Regions from separate parts of the Paenibacillus sp. FSL F4-0125 genome, predicted to be linked through region 2. Evidence: riboswitches for the same ligand, from Rfam matches in the RefSeq annotation. Region 2 holds a riboswitch; each other region holds the start of a gene.
What was found. A riboswitch is a leader RNA that binds a small molecule or an ion and turns the genes downstream of it on or off. The one in region 2 is predicted to bind cyclic di-AMP.
Positions count from the first base shown of each region.

Region 1: it holds a riboswitch for cyclic di-AMP, as region 2 does, so the genes downstream of both, NST74_RS02615 (hypothetical protein) here and NST74_RS15950 (APC family permease) in region 2, are expected to answer to the same signal.
Region 3: it holds a riboswitch for cyclic di-AMP, as region 2 does, so the genes downstream of both, NST74_RS00585 (C40 family peptidase) here and NST74_RS15950 (APC family permease) in region 2, are expected to answer to the same signal.

Region 1 covers NZ_JBBOZJ010000001.1:575,242-580,077, forward strand. Annotated here, with positions in the region: gene NST74_RS02595 (ABC transporter permease) at 1-588, shown strand, start outside; gene NST74_RS02600 (hypothetical protein) at 622-813, shown strand; gene NST74_RS02605 (hypothetical protein) at 1,344-1,703, opposite strand; gene NST74_RS02610 (hypothetical protein) at 1,836-2,357, opposite strand; gene NST74_RS02615 (hypothetical protein) at 2,374-2,865, opposite strand; cyclic di-AMP (ydaO/yuaA leader) riboswitch at 2,998-3,163, opposite strand; cyclic di-AMP (ydaO/yuaA leader) riboswitch at 3,584-3,773, shown strand; gene NST74_RS02620 (hypothetical protein) at 3,964-4,380, shown strand; gene kdpF (K(+)-transporting ATPase subunit F) at 4,507-4,584, shown strand; gene kdpA (potassium-transporting ATPase subunit KdpA) at 4,597-4,836, shown strand, end outside.
Region 2 covers NZ_JBBOZJ010000001.1:3,616,704-3,621,539, reverse strand. Annotated here, with positions in the region: gene NST74_RS15960 (DsbA family protein) at 74-826, shown strand; gene NST74_RS15955 (disulfide oxidoreductase) at 823-1,287, shown strand; cyclic di-AMP (ydaO/yuaA leader) riboswitch at 1,485-1,643, shown strand; gene NST74_RS15950 (APC family permease) at 1,767-3,584, shown strand; gene NST74_RS15945 (iron-hydroxamate ABC transporter substrate-binding protein) at 3,787-4,794, shown strand.
Region 3 covers NZ_JBBOZJ010000001.1:120,220-125,055, forward strand. Annotated here, with positions in the region: gene NST74_RS00565 (hypothetical protein) at 165-458, shown strand; gene NST74_RS00570 (4a-hydroxytetrahydrobiopterin dehydratase) at 687-974, shown strand; gene NST74_RS00575 (c-type cytochrome) at 1,057-1,413, opposite strand; gene NST74_RS00580 (GNAT family N-acetyltransferase) at 1,541-2,026, opposite strand; gene NST74_RS00585 (C40 family peptidase) at 2,256-2,747, opposite strand; cyclic di-AMP (ydaO/yuaA leader) riboswitch at 2,753-2,894, opposite strand; gene NST74_RS00590 (C40 family peptidase) at 3,255-3,683, opposite strand; cyclic di-AMP (ydaO/yuaA leader) riboswitch at 3,737-3,875, opposite strand; gene NST74_RS00595 (hypothetical protein) at 4,090-4,836, opposite strand, start outside.

The DNA.
Region 1 (4,836 bases), 3.0 Mb from region 2:
ACAAGTGCCTCACCTTTAGCGCAAATGTTCGGTAAAGTTATCGGTGTCTTCTTAGTAGGATTATTACAGATTGGCGTCATTATCGCAGCGGTAGTTGTCAATCTTAAGCTTCCGCATAATGCAACGATTTTGAAAGATTTAGACCTGGATTTAGGCCAGCTTAATATTAACTTGTTGCTTTATGGAATTGTTCTTTATGTGCTAGGGTATTTCCTCTATGCCTTGATGTATGCAGCTGTAGGTTCGATTGTCAGCCGTACAGAGGATCTTGGCCAAGCGGTTATGCCGATTATGATGTTAGGCTTCGTAGCATTCTATGTTCCGCTGTTTAGTATCTCCAATGCGGATACTCTGCTGGTTAAGGTAGCGAGTTATGTGCCTTTCACCTCTCCATTGACCATGCTGCTCCGAATTGGTGTTGGTGAAGTAGCGATCTGGCAAGTTATTGTATCATTAGCCATCCTGCTTGTTACTACGTTCATCTTTGGGTGGTTGGCTGCCAAGATCTATCGCACAGGCGTATTGATGTACGGCAAACGTCCAAGTATTAAAGAGATCAGAAAAGCGATGAAGGCTTACAAGATCTAATTGGCTTCATATAACTTTTAAGGAGTGGTAATCATGACTAAAAGTGAACAATACAATATGATGCTTTTAATGAGTTCGGTATCTCTGGCTACGGTTAGTAGAATGCTCTCGACCAATGGGTCCGTTTTGATGGATTTCACTCAGGGTGTATTGACTGGTATTGCCATGGTGGGGATGATTGCGGGATTGTGGATGTACGGTAAGGCACGTAAGAGTAAGTCGTAATAGTAGGAAATAAGGAAGCCGCGGCAGATGCCGTGGCTTTTTTATATGCTCGAAAAGAGTAAAAAGCGAAATGATCGCGTTAGAAAAAGTCAGTTCGGTATTTGTGTAATTTTAGTGAAAAAAATGTACAAAAAAGGAATTGGTGATATAAGCTGAGATTAGTCTCTTAAAAAACTTTTTATTTAAAGGGCTATAACGCGATTATTAGAGAGAAAGCATATAGGGGAGAGGTTGAGTGAGCAGGATGAGGTATTTCACTAAGGTGGAATTCGGCAATTATAGGGCGGATAGCGGTGGTGAAAAAGCTGGTTATTATGCTTTGATCTTTTTTGTTTATAATGCCTTAATCATTTATTTATTTTGTTTATCTTTATACTCGAAATAATAATATCCTTGTCCCAATCATTAGTCATACCCTCATAGATTATATTCAATTATATATGAAGTAACTCCCACGGGAGGGTTGAAATACTGAATGTCAGCCCTCCAACTACGCTAGTTAGCTTTTCGGCCAAAGTGAGCTCCGAGGGCTAAACAACGGACAAATTACCGCTGGGCAGCAAATCCTCTTGAGCAGTCATTTGCTCCCGCACATGTCTAAGCTGATCTTTCAGTACAGGAACGCTCTTTTGCAGGATAATGCTAATTTGAGGTAAAGATAGCTTTAGGCCATACCACATCACTTTTACGAGCTGCTCCTCCCAAGGCAGTGCCTTGGCAGACAGGAGAGACCGGCGTGCGTAATAATCGGCGCATTGTCGGATACAAGAGCGGTAGGCTTCGATAGAGAATAGCTGGCTGTCGAAGCTTTTTTGAAGGAATATTTTATGAAGCTCTTTAAAAGTTCGGATAGTAACTTTCTCCGCTTCTGCTGATTGTTGTAACAACATAGAACTGAGCGCATAGATATCATTCGTATTCTTTTGAACACACTCTGCAAATATAGTTCTACGGGGCGATCCGGCAGGTAAGGGGTCAGGCATGATAAACACGATCCTTTCAGAATGGGTTATGGGATGAACCTATAATATTGAAAAGTAAGAAATGGATTTGTTGATAAGCTCGGCGGTATCAGGCTCTGGATAACTATGCTTTTGAAGCGCAATACTGGATACGGTCTTAGATGGTTTATAGTATAGCCGCCCCTCTCTGGAATCTCTTCCACCGGCGACAGCTCTGTACAGACGACCTTGCTCAATATGATCTGCCAAGAATTTCCCCTGCAGCTTGGCTTTTAAATCCTGTAAAGCATCTTGCACTAGCTCAAACTGAGTCTGATCCCACTCTGAACCATGGGTACGTACTTTATCTATCGCTTCCTCAAGCCGGCAGTGGTATATCATTCTGAGAAAAGAACTCCATTTAATAAGGTCGAAGGTTTTGGTATTGACTGAGATAAGACATGCCCCCCAGCTGCTACCCCCTTTACAGGTAAGTTTCAGGATGCCATACCGGCTGCCTGGATCAGCCTCCATACCATAGTGAATAGGCTCAGGTGAATCAAAGACGAATACTTCAATGCGAGATAGTCTTCGCTGGTCCATGACAAGTTTCTCCTTCCTAGGGTTCCAAAAACTTAAGCTCAACATGATGAGTAATGTTAGCCTTCTCTATACAGGCAAGCATTTCAGCTTCGTTCTCACAGACTGCGGCATGCTCCAGCCATAGTCGGAATTTCTGTTTACGTATAATGGATAAATGTAAGGGGAAGGTGCTGCGGGATCTCATTACGTACCAACCAATAGCAACGTCCTTCCAAGGTTTCTTAAAAGCGGCGAGCCACGGAAAACATTGATGTGCCGACCAATCCTGCAGCTGCTGCTTTTCTCTGATATTTTTATATATTTCGTATATAATTCTTCGGTCCATACAGCACTCACAAGTAGAAGGGCTGCTGAAATGGCGCAAGGATTCAATTTGGTTCTGACCAAATGCATAGCCGACAATAGTTCTGTGATGATCCTCTTCGAACCATAACGCTCCAAAGCAAACATAATTTAGACTTATCGGCTCAAGCAGCCCTTGCTGTATTCCCCAATAATAGTGTTTCATTCCTTTCACCCCGTCCAGCATGCTATTACCCGGGTAGGTTCAGGTAACGCAAAAACCGCAGCAAGAGGAGGACCTCTGCTGCGGTTTTGGAATACAGGCATACACACCTGTGCCAAAGCGTGGCGGATCAAGGGTCTCTCTCTTTACGCTTACGAGGTTAGCTGTCGGATTCGGACGGTGAGAGTCGCCCTACCTATGTGAGACTTGAACAGTCTCCTTCGGATTCACCCCAAGTAGGCCATGTGGCCCGATGGTTCCCCCGTTCCCTGCAAATACAGGAACTCAGCGTTGATTGTATTTCGTGAAATAGATTCAATCCGAATCATACTCTTTTCAAGGTGTTTCTGTAAAAGCAGAAAGTGTTCTTTTGAGCGCAATTTGAACCGTATCCTACCAACTCCGACGAAAAATCCTGCCAAATAGGTATTTATTGCGTGTTATCGAGCTTCTTTCTCGTTTAATCTCGACTTCTCGTTTCCTTTCCTATATAGGCGATTTTTGGTGATTTCTCCAGCTGTGGTGAATAAAATCACAGAGTCCGTCCGCTTTTCGCTAATTGATTCAAATTCGAGAAAACAAGAGATATAGAGAGATTGAATATCAAGTAAGCGCTATCCAATGCGAAAATAGTTTTTAATTTGCATTATTTTGGCATCAATCACGTTTTACAATACTTCCTGCATAAGGGTATGATTACTCCTGTTTCAACAACAATCGAATATTTGATCCGCTTAATTTCCGATAAGGAAAGCGGGGGAACCAACAATCGGCAGACGATGTGAGAGTCGGAAGCCGGTTATGGGGTGAATCCTGTAGAAGATATGAGTGAGCTCGCATCTATACAGGTAGGGCGACTCTCACCGCCCGAATCCGACAGCTAACCTCGTAAGCGTATGGAGAGAGGATGAGTGCAATGTGACCGCTAGCGAGCCACAGAGGAGAATCCTTTGTGGCTTTTTGCTGTGCTTTTTTAAGCAAAGCATTTATGGAAAACCTCACGAAGAGGTCGTTATATTCATCATTAGCGGTAGCTTTTCTTTCAAGACCAGGGTGATCAAGCTCTGATCTTACAAGCAAAGCATTTGAGGAGAATAAGAGATGACAGATCAGAATGAATATGTACTGGTATGTGCGCCAACGAAGGCAGGAGAACATTTTATTAAGCTTCTAAAATTTAGAGGCATTAAGATGGCGGGATTGACCAACAACTTGCCTGAGAAGTCCCTACTTGAAGAGATGGGGATTGAGAAAGTCGTTCTAGTAGATACCCGCCATCAGAATACTTGGTTTCGCCCGCCGTTCCCGGTAGGCCGGGTATATCTGTTCGAGAGCAGCTTTACGTTATGCTGCCGCTACATTCAGATGTGCCGCACCTGGACGACACAGCCGATTTTTGTGATCACAAGCTCAATAAATCCTAGATTGGTCTATAAAAGACTTGGTGCAAGTTATGTAATCTATTCCCACAGTGGTGATGCTGATTTTCTGATCGATAAATCACCTCATCAAGGATAAAAGAAGGAGTGCGGGAGATATGATGGATCTGTATATGGTGGCTTCGTTAGCTGTAATTTACGGGTTGTTTTATGGATTTATGCGCTGGTGCGCAGGTGTAGTTGAGGATACAGGGAGGGATAAGCTGTGATTCTAGTCATCGCTGTTACCCTACTGCTGTTTTTATATCTGGTTTACGCATTAATTCATCCGGAGAAATTTTAAGGAGGGGCATTCATGGGCATTTTGCAAATCGTAGCTGTAATCGTCATTCTCATCTTGCTGGTTAAGCCGATGGGCACGTATTTATATCATGTATTTTCTAATGAACCCAATCGTACGGATCGATGGTTTGGAGGCGTGGAAAAAGGGATTTATAAGCTGATCGGACTGAAAAAACGGGAAGGGATGTCCTGGAAAAAGTATGCGCTCAGCTTTGTCTTAACGAATATCGTACTGGTTACTTTCAGCTATATC
Region 2 (4,836 bases):
TTAAAAATTATATAATTTTAAATGTATATGATAAAAACTACATTAGTCCACAGAGGACAGAAAGGAATTCTCCTTGAGTAAACCTAATAAAAGTACAAGCGTTCCCCAGCTAAGCAAACAAGAGAAACGGCGGGTAGAACAGGAGCAACAAAAGCAGAAGACGAGAATTTTAATTATTGGTTCCATTGCTTTAGTAGTCATCATTTTTGTTGGATTGTTTATGTTAGCTTCGAAAGATGCCGCAAAAAATGCCACTACGGGAGAACCAGTGGAATTCAATTACAGTGAGCTACCTAGAGTCGGTAAAGAGGATGCACCTGTTAAAATTGTTGAATTTGGTGATTTAAAATGTCCAGCGTGTTCCCAATTTGCAACTTCAGTTAAACCGAAGATTGTTCAAGATTTTGTCAACGAGGGAAAAGCAGCGCTCTACTTTGTAAATATGGCTTTCGTTGGTCCAGATTCTGAGACTGCCTCACTTGCTGCATTATCTGTATATCATCAGAATAAAGATGAATTCTGGAAATTCTACGATGCTGTATATGCACAGCAAGGTGATGAGAGCGAAGAATGGGCAACTGAAGATTTCTTAGTAAGCCTTGCGGAGAAAGAGAAGTTAGCTATCGATTACGAACTGCTACGTAAAGATATCAAGGATCGTACGTATGCAGATGACCTAAATAAGGGCATGCAGCTAGCTACTGAAGCAGGGGTAACTACAACGCCATCCCTTTACATCAATGGAGTAAAGACTGCGGATCCATTTAACATTGAAGCGATTTCAACTGAAATTAATGACGCCGCAAAAGCTGTGGAGGCAAAGTGACAAAGTTCCTATCTTTTTGCAAGCGTAACTGCCTGTATCTGGCCTGGTTCGTCTCTTTAGTTGCTGTTGCCGGTAGCTTGTATTTGAGCGAAGTATTGAAATATGAACCTTGTAAGCTTTGCTGGTTCCAGCGAATTTTCATGTATCCTCAGTTATTCCTCTTGGGAATTGCAACGTTTCGAGGGGATAAACGGATTATCCCTTATGTACTTCCACTAAGCTTGATTGGTGGCAGTATCTCGATCTATCATTATGCGGAACAGAAAATTCCTGCGTTAAGTAAAGTTCTTCCTTGTACAATTGGTGTTCCTTGTAATAAGGATTACTTGAACTTTTTTGGATTCATTACGATACCATTCCTTGCGTTAATCGCTTTTGCTTTAATTAGTATTTTACTTTGGTACGGACGTAAGGAAGAAGAAGTGATGGAGTTAGATACAGAGGAAAGTTTAGGATTTTGATTTTTTAACTTTAAGTGATCCGAAAAAATGTGAAAAGTGATTAAAAACACGATCCAGAGGGATAATTGAAGAGAATGAAAGAGAGCATCCAATAAGACGCTGTATTTGCGCTTACTGGATGTTTTTTCATTCTTTTTTCATTTTTTTCAACGCTTTACTGTAACCACTTTGTAGACTAATATTAGACCTTGTGAGAAGTTGAATATGCGCTGAATTTTCTTAGGAAAAACGGGGGAACCAAACTTGGCATTCGTGCCAATGGGGTGAATCGGAATGGGTCGATTGGACTTAAACCGTAGGGCTATACCACAGCCCGAATCCGCCAGCTAACCTCGTAAGCAAAGGTGGGATAATGACCATGCATAGCATGCGGATCATTTCCGTATGCTATTTTTAGTGTCTGCATTTATGAAATCCACCAATGAAAACAGCGCGCGGAATTTCCGTTTCAGCTCCCAAAGAAAGGAACTGTATCCACCATGGTAAGCAAGGTAAAACGACTATTGATCGGGCGTCCGATGAAGTCGAACGAACTCGATCATGAAAAGTTATCCAAGGTTAAAGCACTGGCTGTCCTGTCTTCTGATGCGCTCTCGTCTGTAGCCTACGGAACGGAACAAATTCTGATTGTACTAGTGGCTGCAGGGTTTACTGCCATCTGGTATTCCCTGCCAATTGCATTAGCCGTATTGGGCCTGCTGGCCATCTTGATTTTATCCTATCGGCAGACGATCTACGCTTATCCTCAGGGAGGCGGAGCTTACATCGTTGCCAAGAGTAATCTTGGTGTTCCGACAGGGCTTTTAGCAGGAGGGTCTTTGTTAGTGGATTACATTCTGACCGTTGCTGTTAGTGCGTCGGCAGGGACGGATGCGATCACATCGGCTTTTCCAAGTCTTCATAATCACACCGTTCTTATTGCAGTATCCGTTATTATTCTTCTTACTTTAATTAATCTTCGCGGAGTTACAGAATCAGCTTCATTCATCGCAATCCCAGTGTATTTATTCGTGGTGTCGATTGTAGTGTTGATTATCTCCGGTATTATTAAATATGCAGCAGGTGGCGTGCATGCGAATGTCCCTGAAATTGGCGCTGCTGTTTCTAATGTTAGTTTGTTTCTACTATTAAAAGCCTTCAGTTCTGGCTGTTCAGCTCTTACGGGTGTAGAGGCTGTATCTAATGCTATTCCAAACTTTAAAGCACCTGCAGAAAAGAATGCAGCCAAGACCTTAATGGTCATGGGAGTTATACTTGGATTTATGTTCACAGGCATCACACTCCTGGCGTATTGGTACGGCATAGTGCCTGACGAAAAGGCCACAGTTGTTTCTCAGATCGCTGAATCGACCTTTGGTCGCGGAACTTTATATTTTTTCATTCAAGGTATCACAGCAGTAATTTTGTTCTTGGCGGCTAATACGGCATACTCAGCGTTCCCGCTGCTTGCATTTATGTTTGCAAAAGATAAATATATGCCGCATGCTTTTATGGTTCGTGGTGACCGTCTAGGCTTCTCCAATGGTATTATTTTTCTAGGTGTTCTGTCAGCTCTGCTTGTAGCTGCATTCCACGGAAATACAGAAAGCCTGATTCCTCTTTATGCGGTTGGTGTCTTCATTCCTTTCACATTGTCTCAGCTAGGAATGATGGTTCATTGGTTTAAAACCAAACCAGCGGGATGGAAAAAAAGATTTGTTGTAAATACCATTGGTATGCTGACTACATTGACGATTACGCTTATTTTTATCATTACTAAGTTCTCAAGCGTATGGATGGCTTTCATTTTCTTACCTGCTGTAATGTTCGTGTTCTACCGTATCCACAAGCACTATTTGAATATTGCTGATGAGCTTCGTATATGTCCAAGTACAGATAAACCTTTGATTAAAGGCAGCACGGTTGTTGTCCCTGTTGCCGGTGTAACACGTGCTGTACTGCATTCCATTAGCTATGCCAAGTCTTTAACGGATAATGTTGTAGCAGTATATGTTGGATTTGATGAAGAGGACATCCAAAAGATGGAGCAACGGTGGGAGGAATGGAACCCAGGTGTACGCCTGATTGTACTCCGTTCCAGATATCGCAGTATTATTCGTCCGTTACTGAAATTTATTGATACAGTGGAGTGGAAGACCGCAGCAACGGATCATATCACGATCCTGATCCCACAATTTATCACTAAGCATTGGTGGCAAGCTGTACTTCATAATCAGACCAGCTTTTTAATCCGTTCTTACCTAATGAATTCAAAAGATGTTGTGGTAGCGACTGTCCCTTATCATTTGAATAAATAGTGAACCCTTAAGGAGAGGCTATATCCGGAACGTTCGGAATATAGCCTTTTTTGTATTTTAAAGAAGGAAATTGTTACAAATCCACAAAATTTAAAATTTATATGTTGACATAGAGAATGAGAATCAATATCATTTAAAAGTGAGATAGAGACAGTCAACATCTTTGAGAAAACATAGCTTGTACACACTAGGAGGGTATTAGATGTTTTGGTTTAACAGAAAAAGATTTGGAAGCATGAAATTAACGATGGTCGGATTAATGGTGATGGTGCTATTTTTATCCGCTTGCGGTAATAATAATTCCGGTAACGCATCAAACACAGGATCAGAGCCTACAGCAGCACCTACTGCTGAAGCCACAGAAGCTCCTGCAGCGCCTAAGACGTTAACGGATGCAATGGGGCATGAAGTAACGATTCCGGCTAATCCAACGCGTGTACTGGGTTCTTATTTGGAGGATGCTCTGGTAACTCTGGGTGTGACTCCAGTAGCACAATGGTCCGTACCGAATGGTGTTCAGGATTATCTGGCCGCTGAATTGAAAGATGTGCCTACCATTAGCTACGATCTTCCGCTCGAGGCAGTAACCAGCTTTGCTCCGGATCTTATTCTCATCCCATCGGAGTCTTCTGTACAGAACGGTATCTACGACCAACTGAATAAGATTGCACCGACTTATGTGATTGGGGATGAACTAAATCAAGATTGGCGTAAATCGCTGCTCAAGATTGGTGAAATTCTGAACAAGACCCCTGAAGCAGAGAAAGCCATTAAAGAGTATGAAGACAAAGCGGCTGCTGCGAAAGAAGAGCTTAAAGGAGCTATTGGTCAAGAGTCCGTGGCGATTTTATGGTTGGTACAAAAGAACTTCTATATTGTAGATGAAACACGCAGTAGTGGTGCTGTGTTATACACAGACCTTGGTGTAACGCTGCCTAACTTAGTAACAGAAATTCCTGTTGGCACAAGAGCTATTTGGAATCCAATCTCACTAGAGAAGCTTTCTGAGCTGACGGCAGATCATATTATTCTTGTAAACAGTGATAAGACTGAGGGTTCGGAGATCCTGGACAGTGCAATTTGGAAAGGTATCCCGGCTGTAAAAGCTGGTAATGTGCATGAAATGAGCTCAACAAGCAGCTGGTTATACAGTGGTGCGAACGCTGGCGGTAAAATTATTGATGATGTGTTAAAAAGTCTTGTGAAATAAAAAGTCGTAATTCACCATGAATGAGACTGATCTTTTGGTGGG
Region 3 (4,836 bases), 3.5 Mb from region 2:
GCCGCGTATATCATCCTTGAAATAGCGGCAAGGCACTCTGTGCGAAACCGAATAACGTATATTCTTATTTATCGACATCATTCCGTTTTTTGTGAAGTCATTTTTTCGGCTATAATGGATAAGGTAAGTAATTATTCATCTGTGGAGAAAACGGAGTGATACATGTGGGTGTAAAGCATGGTAGAGATTACGGTGAAATCCTAACAGATTTGACCGAGGCTGTCGGAAGAATTTCCGATGGGTACTTATTTTTTGAAATGGATCCGGAAGAGTGGCAGGAATTGCCCCAGGAATCCAAGATGGAGGTATGGGAGGCACTGGCTGAGGATCTTTTCTTCGCGCTGGGTAATGAACCTATGATTGAGGTGGGGAGCGGCGTTATCATCTACGATAAGGACACGCACCGCATTAATATTTTAGTCGGAGAAGAGGATTTAGCCTCTGTTGTTTTGATTTAAGAAGAGGGGGCGGCGGGGTGTAATTTGCCCGTAGTTAGTAGCCCGTGTTAAAATTGGTGTAGCCGAGTTATAATCGCTGGGATTCTTGAATACATTTAATCGAAAATATTGCCTTTATCCTGGCACATCCCTTGGACCTCAGAAGCTAAGGGATGTTTTGTTTAACGAATAAGACGAGTAAAGGGACCTGCGGATTTTACTGCAATTTTTAGTAAGGGAGGAAACGAATTGTTATTTACCGAAGAAGAACTGCGTGAGCAGATCAGCAAGCTGGAAGGCTGGAAGCTGGAAGAGAATACCATGGTGCGAAAATATATGTTCAGCCAATATATGAAGGGTATTGCTTTCGTTGATGAAGTAGCCACCATTTCAGAAGCCTTTGATCACCATCCACATATTACGATTGATTATAAGACAGTGACTTTACGACTGAAATCAAATGAGGAAGACGGTATTACAGCTCTAGATATTCGAGAGGCACATGAATTTAATGAAGCCTTTGAGAAAAATCGTTAGGATCACCCAAACTCATAAATAAACGCCCGTGCGCAGATAGTGAACTATCTTCTGGCACGGGCGTTTTTAGTTGCTTAAGTAGTTACTTTTTCTCTGAAAGCCAGAGGGCGACGTTTGCGATCTCCTCAGGGGCTAGCTTTTCTTTAAAGGAAGGCATTTGACCGCGTCCCTTAGTGACGATGCTGTAGATTTCTTCAGCATCGTGCTGACCACCTTCATTTTGAAGACTAGGGCCAACTCCACCTTGAAGCTGATCGCCGTGACAGGTAATACAGCTGGCTTTCACGGTTGCTTCTGCCTTTGCCGCATCCAATTGAACTACCGGCATTGTGGGCTTATTCTGTTCAGCTACCTCTTCTTTACCTGGAAGTGTAAACATAAGTACTACCGCAAAGGCACAGGCGGCAAAAAACAAACCGCTCATGATCCATTTCTGCATCCCAGTTCGTCCCTTCTATGTAAGCTGCTCCCTACATTATAGCTCAAGGTGAAGCGTTATCATAGGGTTTGTGACAAAAAAATGAACGATAATACCATCAATTGATTGAAAAATATGGATTTTAATATCATTTCTCATAGACCATGCAATAAAAAGGTTTGTTTCCTGATGGGGTTAGGCGCTCATACGTATCTGTAATCGTAAATCCACACTTTTGGTAAGTTCGGATCGCCCGCTGGTTCCAGGTCAATACCTCTAGATCAATCTCACGCTCAGGATAACGAAGCAAGGCTTCTTGCACGATTGCATCCATGAATAATTTGCCTAGCCCTTTACCGCATAGATCAGGTTGCATGCCAATCCCCAAACGTACAACACCTTCCATCGGGAACAACTGCGCGAATCCACACAAAGCTTCTTGCCCATTTAATATGGAGACATATTGCTCATTCCGTAGCTGAGGATCACCGAACTCGATGCCTAGAGCCTGCATTTGTTCCCACGGCATCCAGCCGTAAATATTATAAGGGGGGGTGTAATTCCAATTGCATATCTCTTCCGCGTGACTAGTCTCCATAGGAGTTACATGAAAAGTAACCGAGGGATTTATCATAAGGTCAAAGACCTCCTTTCACGAGGGTTATAACGCTTGCCGTCATTACGAGTGCCGAAGGCGTTTATACTTGTAACTAATTATATACAAAAAGAGGGGGCATCGACTCAGAAAATTTATAAGGAATATTGTTTTACAAATTTTGAGAGGGGTAAATATTAAATAAGACAAAAAAACAAGCTCTTCCCCAAGAATTGACCTCTTGGAAAAGAGCCTATGTACGTTCTACTTATTGAACATCATCATTATCTTCTGTCTCAGAAGCAACAGAATGATAAGCATCAGTGCTCATAATCCGTTTAGCACCGATATAGCGTTTTACGTAGTAGCTATCACTCAGGGAGCTAATCGTTACACCGCGTGAGGAAGATGCGTGTGCAAACTTGCCTTCACCGACATAAATGCCGACGTGGGAAACACCCTTACCACTTGTATTGAAGAATACAAGATCTCCTGATCTTAAATCATCTCGGGAGATAGCAGTACCCATTTGATACTGGGAACCTGATTGGTGTGGTAGGTTGATACCGATTTTATCAAAAACATACATTGTAAATCCGGAGCAATCAAATCCATTTGTGGAGATCCCGCCGGATACGTATTTAGTTCCGATGGTCTTGTCGATCACTTTATCCATTTTGGAATCCGCGAAAGCGCTTCCTGCTCCGATGGTGAAGATAATGGAAAAGCTGAGTACAGCTGCTGCTAACTTCTTCTTCAAAAGTTTATACCCCTTCCAGATGCCTACGAGGTTAGCTTAAGGGTTCGGTTGAAGGTCCCCTATGACCCCTCTAAAAATGGAGGTCAATTCACCCAAAGTTGGTTCCCCCGTTTCCCTAATAGTTAGGAAACTCGGCTCAGACTGTTGATTAGGAATAGCTTGTAATCAATACATGACAAAACCTTTGTAAATAACAACTTAATGATTACAAAAATGTTACTAAAATCTTACTGCAGTTATTGTAACAAACAGAGTGCCGCTTGGCAATCGTTTTTAACCTAATCATGCAGAAAAATTCATATATTTAAAGACAAAATGCATATGTAAGCGATAATATTAAACTTATTTTTATATTTATTGAAATTTTTATCAAATAAAAGTGTTTAAAGTCTATTCTAGAGGTGTAAAGATTATAATAAGGCAAAAGAAAACCTGGATTCGATTAAGGTAATAATCAAATCCAGGTCTATATAGTTGTAAATGTGAGGTTATAGTTGTGGGGAAGTATTAATCGTAGGCTACAGCTTGATATGAGGAAGTACTCATTACTCTTTTAGCGCCAACGTAGCGGTTGGCCCAGTAGGACTGGCTAAGTGAAGTGATGGTCACGCCATATGAAGATGATGATTGTGCGAATTTTCCGTTTCCAACATAAATGCCGACATGGGATACGCCGTTGCCCAATGTGTTAAAGAAAACTAGGTCACCTGAACGCAATTTGCTTTTGGCTACAGGAGTTCCAACATTATATTGAGCTTTTGAAGTGCGGGGCAAAGAAAGACCCACCTTCTTGAATACATACGTAGTAAATCCAGAACAGTCAAACCCGGCAGTGCTAGTGCCTCCGGTTTTATAGGCAACTCCAATTGTCTTTGAAATAACACTGTCCATCTTAGAATCTGCAAAGGCACTTCCTCCACCAATAGAGAACGCCATCACAAGTCCCAGCGCCGCAGCGACGCATGCTTTTCTTAAATTCTTCAAAAAAATTGTACCCCTTCCAATGCCTGTGAGGTTAGCTTAAGGATTCGGTAGAAGGTTCCCCTATGATCACTGCAAAGCGAGATCAATTCACCCAAAATATGGTTCCCCCACTTCCCGGTGCAAGGAATTCGGCGTTTTATGCACCAGATAGTGACTTATCGACAAGACTACGATGAATACATGAAGTTATGTAGAAATCGTTTCAAATGATTACAAACTTGTTACTAATGGAACAGGACTTATTGTAACAAAGTCTTTACGATTTTGCAAATCGTCATAATTTGTCTGTAACGCGAAAGAGTCCCGGCTCCTGATTCAGGAACCGGGACTCTTATATTATGTGTTGTAATGCCATAAATTATTGTGGAAATGCTTTACTGCGCCATAGATGATATTGAGCGGAGATTCCCCACATTTTGAAAAGTGTCGAGGGCAGTGATGAGAGTTGACGAATAAGAAGTGCCGGCAGGCCAGGACAGAAGATACCGGATAGTCCGCACGCCAGCAAAAGGATAAGGCCCGCTGCACCAAGTATGATTGAAATGCCTATTGCTGGAATCAGTGACTTTATACAGATGAATAGGGAGGAGAACATCCCCGTACCGCTGGTATAACCAAACTGCATATATAGAAGGAACAGGCGAACCATAAAGATGTATATAAGCCATGCCAATACGTATGGAACTAGATGAAGTAACAAAGAGGAGTTCAGAAAGGAAGATAAGAACAGCCCGTACATTTTTGGAGCGAGCCAGTATAACGGCAATAAAGCCAGCACCCATTCGATTAAACTAAAAATAAACACTGGAAATCCATAAACCTTCATGCCGGGAAAAAAGAACAGGCCCCGCTCTCCTTTTCTCTCCTGATGGAGTTCATGTAGTAATCCTGCTCTTATGAATGGGGAGAGCAGCAGTCGTAAGAGAACAAGCCCTAGGAACATCCATAACCAATTACGTATCTCAGGATCTGTGTTCAAGCTGAACTGCCCTTCGACATAATAGAGTAGTCTACCCATTCCACTGCCTCCAGCGTCTTTATCTGGGTAGCGCAGTAGAATTGGAACGATAGCAGACCGGATGAAGCCGTACATAAAGTAGCCCCA